Regions from separate parts of the Pseudoclavibacter sp. Z016 genome, predicted to be linked through region 2. Evidence: predicted binding sites of a transcription regulator. Region 2 holds the regulator's gene; the other holds the start of a gene.
The links. The regulator HrcA, encoded in region 2, represses chaperone genes, less so after heat shock. The targets are predictions, from matches to a motif close to TTNGCACTCGNNNNNNNCGAGTGCNAA.
Positions count from the first base shown of each region.

Region 1: a site for HrcA is predicted at 2,042-2,068, ahead of C5B99_RS15165 (Hsp20/alpha crystallin family protein). Genes of this name have one in related genera too.

Region 1 covers NZ_PSTU01000016.1:85,030-88,568, forward strand. The annotation lists gene C5B99_RS15160 (xylulokinase) at 1-1,398, shown strand, start outside; gene C5B99_RS15165 (Hsp20/alpha crystallin family protein) at 1,538-1,951, opposite strand; gene C5B99_RS15170 (DNA-3-methyladenine glycosylase) at 2,148-3,080, opposite strand; gene C5B99_RS15175 (rhodanese-related sulfurtransferase) at 3,142-3,539, shown strand, end outside.
Region 2 covers NZ_PSTU01000011.1:672,554-676,092, forward strand. The annotation lists gene dnaJ (molecular chaperone DnaJ) at 1-951, opposite strand, end outside; gene hrcA (heat-inducible transcriptional repressor HrcA) at 1,040-2,071, opposite strand; gene C5B99_RS09295 (DUF4870 domain-containing protein) at 2,225-2,788, shown strand; gene hemW (radical SAM family heme chaperone HemW) at 2,795-3,539, opposite strand, start outside.

The DNA.
Region 1 (3,539 bases), on a different contig from region 2:
CTCGTCATCCGCGATGCGGAGACGGGTGCGCTCGTCCGCCAGGGGCGCGCAGCTCACCTCCCCGGCACGGAGATCGACCCGGCGAACTGGTGGGCTGCCGTCCAGGGCGCGACCGAGGCCGCCGGCGGGCTCGACGATGTGGCGGCGATCTCCGTCGCCGGCCAGCAGCACGGCATGGTCGCCCTCGACGCCGAGGGCCGCGTCGTCCGCGACGCCCTCCTCTGGAACGACACCCGCAGCGCAGGCGCAGCACGAGACCTCATCGCCGAGTTCGGCCAGGATGCGCTCGTCGAGCGCACGGGACTCGTGCCCGTCGCCTCGTTCACGATCACGAAGCTGCGCTGGCTGCGGGATGCGGAACCCGAGAACGCGGCGCGCGTCGCGGCCGTCGCCCTCCCCCACGACTGGCTCACGTGGCGCCTCCTCGGCTACGGCCCAGCAGGCGAGAGCCCCCTCGGCCCGGACCTGACGAAGCTCACGACCGACCGCTCCGACGCGTCGGGGACCGGCTACTGGTCGCCGTTCACGCTCGACTACGACCGCGAGCTGCTCATCGCGGCGCTCGGCCACGACGCCGTCCTGCCCCGTGTGCTCGGACCGGACGAGGTCGCTGGGAAGACACCGGCCGGCGCACTCGTCGCCGCGGGCGCCGGCGACAACGCTGGTGCGGCGCTCGGTCTCAACGCGCGCGCGGGCGACGTCGTCGTCTCGATCGGCACCTCAGGCACCGTCTTCTCCGTCGCCGACCGGCCGGTGGTCGACCCCCGCGGTGGGCTGGCCGGGTTCGCGGACGCGACGGGAGCGTTCCTTCCCCTGTCCGCGACGCTCAACGCCGCTCGCGTCATCGACACGACCGCCGAGGTCCTCGGCGTCGACCACGAGGAGTTCGGTCGGCTCGCCGCATCGGCACCCGTGGGCTCTGGTGGTCTCGCGTTCGTGCCGTACCTCGACGGCGAGCGCACCCCCGACCTGCCGGACGCGACCGCGTCGCTCCTCGGCATGACCCGCGGCTCGTTCACCCGCGAGAACCTCGCCAGGGCCGCAGTCGAGGGCATGCTCGGCAGCCTCGCGCAGGCACTCGACGCCCACCGTGCGCTCGGCGTCGAGGCGAAGCGAGTCATGCTCATCGGCGGCGCCGCGCTGAGCGAGGGCGTCCGCGCCGTCGCGCCGACGCTCTTCGACGTGCCCGTCGAGATCCCGGCACCCGGTGAGTACGTCGCCGACGGTGCAGCCCGCCAGGCCGCCTGGGTGGCGACCGGGACACGTCCGGACTGGCCCGTCGAGACCATCGCTCGCCTCGAGCCCGCCCCCGACGCGGCACTCCGCACCCGCTACGCGGCGGCCGCGAAGCTCGCCCGCGAGACCGAAGAGGCAGGAACGGGACTCCACGCCGCCTGACGCGAACGAAGGCGCGAGCGCGAGTCGAGGACGAGCGCAGACCCACAGACCTACCGACGCAGTGAGGGGCAGCGCCAGTCGGCGCTGCCCCTCACTGCGTCACAGAGGTCACATCACGAAGCGGTGATCACCGGGCCGCTCAGGCCTGGATGGTCTCGACCTTCGTGCCGCTCTCGACCTCGATCTTGCGTGGCTTCGCGCGCTCGCTGACCGGCACGGTCACGGTCAGCACGCCGTGCTCGTAGCTCGCCGCGATGCGCTCGGTGTCGAGACCCTGGCCGAGCGTGAACTGGCGGAGGTAGCTGCCGCCGTTGCGCTCACGGACGAGCCACTTGGCGCCCTCGGCGTTGACCGTGCTGCGCTCGGCGCGGATCGTCAGCTGCTGGCCGTCGAGGTCGACGTCGATCGAGCTCGGGTCGATGCCGGGCAGGTCGGCGGTGAGGATGTAGTGGTCGGCCTCGCGGTAGAGGTCGATGGGCATCGAACGCGGGCTGTTCGGTGCTCCCTGGAAAAGGCGTTCCATCTCCTGGAACGGATCGAAGACGCGTGCCATGTCGTTTTCCCTTCCTTGTACGCACGCTCGTCAGCGCGAGACGGTGCGGTGAACTTGAGTCAACTGGTGTCAACTTCCTTGAGCAGAAAATTAGCACTCTGCCCCATCGAGTGCCAGAAAGTTTGCTGAAAACCCCGTCAGCCGTGGGCGAACGCCCCTCGAAAAGGTCAGCGCACGTCGACGCCGGGCGCAGAGTTCAGTGGGAGCGGTGGTCTTGCACGGTCATACGGGGGCCGTGCTTCGGGCGCGGGTTGCCCGCGAGCTTGATGAGCCGCACGACCCGCTCGCGGTGTCCGCGCCACGGCTCGAGCAGCTCCCGCATGCCGTCGTCGTCGACGTCGCAGCCCGCGAGCGCCCACCCGACCATGTTGGGGATGTGGTAATCGCTGAAGCTCGGGGCGTCAGGGTCGCCATGCGAGCGCTGCACGGTCTCGTTGGCCGTCCACACGCCGACCCCCACGATCGAGCGAAGACGGCGGAGCGGCTCCTCCGACCCCGTCGGCAGGCCGCTCGTGCGCTCGAGTGCCGACGCGACCGTCGCCGAGCGGATCACCGTTCCGGACCGCGAGTAGTCGACGCCGGCCCGATGCCAGTCCCAGCTCGGAATGCGCCGCCACTGCTCCGGCGTGAGCGGCAGGCGCAGGTGCCGCGGCACGAGACCGGCCGGCCCTGGCGCCGCGTCGGCGTGGTCGCGGTGCAGGATGTCCCAAGCGCGATGCGCCTCGAGGCCCGTGATCTTCTGCTCGATGATCGCCGCGCTCAGCGCCTCGAACACCGCGCCCGACTTCGGGAGCCGCAGCCCCTCGTTCCGTCGCCGCACATCCGCCAGCTCCGGCAGGGCGTCGAGACGGAGCTCGCTCCAGTCGTCGTCGCGGCCCAGCAGCGTGGGAGCCTCGTCGACCGCGATCTCGGCGGCCGCACCCCACGACACGACCCGCACCCCCTCCCGGGCCTGGCGGAACACCGTGGTCGCGCCTCCCGCCAGCGTGTGGGACGTGCGCCACACGTCCCGCGACACCGGATGCACCCAGCACGTCGGATCTCGCCTGCCCCGCATGAGGGGAGACAGGGTCTGCTGCACATCGACCGGTGACGCCGGCCGATAGAGCGACATGACCCGATCTGGCATGCGGCAAGGGTACGCAGACCCACGGACATTCGGCGTGAGCCCCTCACCTAAAATCGTCCTCATGGCTGTCCCCAAGATCGTGCTCTACTACGCCTTCGCACCCCTCGCCGACCCGGAGGCGATCCGCCTCTGGCAGCGCGACCTCGCGGCGTCCCTGGGGCTGCGTGGGCGCATCCTGATCTCCAAGGACGGCATCAACGGCACCCTCGGCGGCGAGCTGAACGCGCTCAAGCGCTACGTGCGCACCACCCGGGAGTACGCGGCCTTCAAGGACGCCGACTACAAGTGGTCGGAGGGCACCGGCCTCGACGAGCAGGGACAGAGCCTCGACTTCCCGCGACTCAGCGTCAAGGTGCGCGACGAGATCGTCAGCTTCGGGGCGCCGGGCGAGCTCGAGGTCGACGAGCACGGCGTCAAGGGCGGCGGGACCCACCTCGCACCCGACGAGCTGCACGCACT
Region 2 (3,539 bases):
CACGACCTGGACGGCGATGTCGAGGTCGCCGCGATGCGTCGAGCGAAGCCGCGTGATGCCCCGACCGCGAACGGTCAGCACCTCACCCGACTGCACGCCCGCGGGGATCTGCAGGTCGACGTCGCCGTCGAGCGCACCGACCGTGGTCGAGGTGCCCAGGATCGCGTCGGCCATCGACACCTCGACGACGCACTGGAGGTCATCGCCGTCTCGCGAGAAGACCTCGTGCGGGCGCACGCGGATCTCGAGGTAGAGGTCGCCGTTCGCTCCCCCTGCTGGTCCGGCTTCGCCCCGACCGGGAAGGTGGATGCGCAGCCCGGAGTCCACACCGGACGGGATGTCGACCGGGATGCTCACGTTCGATCGGACGCGCCCCTGGCCGTGGCACGTGTCGCACGGGTGCTCGATGACCGTGCCGTAGCCGCGGCACTGCGCGCACGGCTGGTTCGTGACGACCATGCCGAGGATGGAGCGCACCTGTCGCTGCACGGACCCGGCCCCACCGCATGCCGAGCACGTCGTCGGCGAGGTGCCTGGCGCGCAGCAGGTGCCCTGGCAGTTCTCGCAGGCGATCGCCGTCGTGACCTCGAGGTCCCGGTGCGTGCCGAACATGACCTCGTCGAGGTCGAGTTCGACGCGCACGAGCGCGTCCTGGCCGCGTTCCGCGCGCGAGCGGGGTCCGCGGGAGCCCTGCTGGCCGAAGAAGGTCTCGAAGATGTCGCCGAAGCCGCCGAAGGACTGCCCATCTGGGCCGCCCTGGTCGTACTGCCGGCGCCGCTCGGGGTCGATGAGCGTGTCGTAGGCGTGCGTGACGGACTTGAAGCGCTCCGCGGCATCTTCGGACGGGTTGACGTCCGGGTGCAGCTGGCGTGCCAGCTTGCGGTAGGCCTTCTTGATCTCGTCCTGGGACGCCTCACGGCTCACGCCGAGCACGTCGTAGTGGTCTGCCAAGAGTGGCGACTCCTTCTTTGCATCTGTGTGTGTCACGCCTGCGTTGTCAGGCGCCGGGTGCATCCGCCGAGTGATCTGGCGGTGTGGGTCAGTCGTCCGAGTGCTGCTCGTCGAGCACCCGTGACAGGTAACTCGCAACCACTCGAACGGCCTGGATATTCCTCGGGTAGTCCATTCTCGTCGGCCCGACGACGCCGAGACGCGCGTCGCTCCCGGAGCTGCGGTAGCCGCTCGTCAAGATAGCCGTCTCGCCGAGGCCCAGGTCGACGTTCTCCTGGCCGATGCTGACCGAGTAGGCCTCGGGGCTGGAGTGGAGCTCGTCGAGCAGCCGCAGGAGGACCACCTGCTCCTCGATGGCCTCGAGGACGGGCAGGATGCTCGAGGGGAAGTCACGTTCGGTCCGGGCGAGGTTCGCGGTGCCCGCCATGACGAGGCGCTCCTGGCGGTGCGCCAGGACGAGCTCGAGCAGGTTGGCGATGACGGGAGCGAAGAGCTCCGCGTCTCGCTCCCCCATGATGCCGCTGACATCCCTGAGCTCCGTGGAAGCGCGCGCGACCGTCTTCCCGACGAGGCGGCCGGCCAGCCGGTCCCGGAGCACATGCAGCTGCTCGACGCTCACCTCGGCACGCAGATGCCCGATGCGCTGCTCGACGCGGCCCGAGTCGGTGATGAGGACCGTGAGGACGCGCATGCTCGACAGCAGGACGAACTCGACGTGCTGGATGGCGGCGTTCGCGAGCGAGGGGTACTGCGCGATCGCGACGGAGTTGGTGAGCTGCGCCAGCAGTCGCACCGACCGTCCGAGCACCTCGTCGACGTCGTCGCTGCCCTCGATGAACGTCTCGATCGCCCGACGCTGCGCCCCGGAGAGCGGCCTGAACTCGGCGAGCCGGTCGACGAAGAGTCGGTAGCCCTTGTCGGTCGGGATGCGCCCGGAGGACGTGTGCGGGGCCACGATGAGCTCGGCGTCTTCGAGCTGTGCCATGTCGTTGCGGATGGTGGCCGCGGAGACGCCGAAATCGTGACGGTCTGCGATCGACTTGGAGCCCACCGGCTCACGACTCGTGACGTAGTCGGTGACGATGACGCGGAGCACCTGCATGCTTCTGTCTGAAACCACGATGCTCCTCCCTCGACGAGCTGCTGCGAGTCGGACTGGCACTCCGAACCTGAGACTGCCAATCCTACCGCTTTCCGCTCACGCCACCAGCAGGATGCCAGGCCCTCGGAGGGCACGCGCAGTAGCGTGGGCGAAACCGACGAGAGGAACCCCGTGTCAGATCAGAACGCACCGACCCCGCCGCCAGGACACCAGGATCAGCCTCGGCAGCCGCCATACGACCGGCCGGGACCCTACGGGCAGCAGCCACCGTACGGGCAGCAGGCTCCCCACGGTCAGCAGGTCCCGTACGGACAGCAGCCTCCCTACGGGCACCCGCAGGGCGGGCAGTACCAGCAGTCGGGCCCGCAGAATGGGACAGAACCGCCCCTGACCCGAGACGGCGACCGCCTCGTCGGAACCTTCGATCACCTGCTCAACATCGTCGCCCCGGCCGTCGGGCCGCTCATCCTCTGGCTCGTCACGCGGCGGAGGGGGCCTCTCGCCGACAGCGAGGGCCGCGAGGCGCTCAACTTCGGCATCACCGTTGCGATCGTGTACCTCGGCATCGGCGTCATCTCGCTGCTCTCGCTGATCGGCGGCCCGCTGGCGCTGATCGTCCCGCTCCTCTACCCGCTGCTCTGGGTTGCCGTCGTCGTCTACGCCATTCTCGGCGCGGTCCAGGCGAACAAGGGTCTCCCCTACCGGTACCCGGTCACCTTCCGGTTCGTGAGCTGAGCCGGCTCAGGCGGCGATTCGGCGCACGATCGCGTCTGCCATGAGCCGACCGCGGAGCGTCGGGACGAGCCTGCCCTTCAGCGCGGCCCTCCCGTCGACGAGCGACTCGGCGATGAGCTCGGCGACGACGCTGGAGTCGTCCAGCTCGGAGATCGCGAGGCCCTCCCGCAGACGCGAGCCGAGCATGATCCGCTCGAAGCGCTTCGTCTCCTCGTCGAGCACTTCGCGCCCCATGGCCGGGGTGATGCCCTCAGCAAGCCTCGCTGCGTAGGCGCTCGGATGCTTGGCGTTCCACCAGCGCACACCACCCACGTGGCTGTGCGCGCCTGGCCCGAATCCCCACCAGTCCGCATCTCGCCAGTAGGAGAGGTTGTGGCGAGACGCGTGCTTGCCGTCGAGCGACCAGTTGCTGACCTCGTACCACTCGAACCCGGCCGCTGAGAGTCGCTCCTCTGCGAGCTCGTACATGTCGGCCTGCAGGTCGTCGTCCACAGCGGGCACCTCGCCGCGGCGGATCTGCCTGGCCAGCTTCGTGCCCTCCTCGATGATGAGCGCATACGCGCTCACGTGCAGCGGCTCCTGCGCCAGCGCCATGTCGAGCGATCGGCGCCAGTCGTCGATGGACTCGCCGGGAGTGCCGTAGATCAGGTCGAGGCTCGGCTCGAGCCCGACTCGCTTCGCTGCGGCGACCACGATCGGGATGCGTGCGGGATCGTGGGTGCGCTCGAGGACGCTGAGGACGTGCGGGACG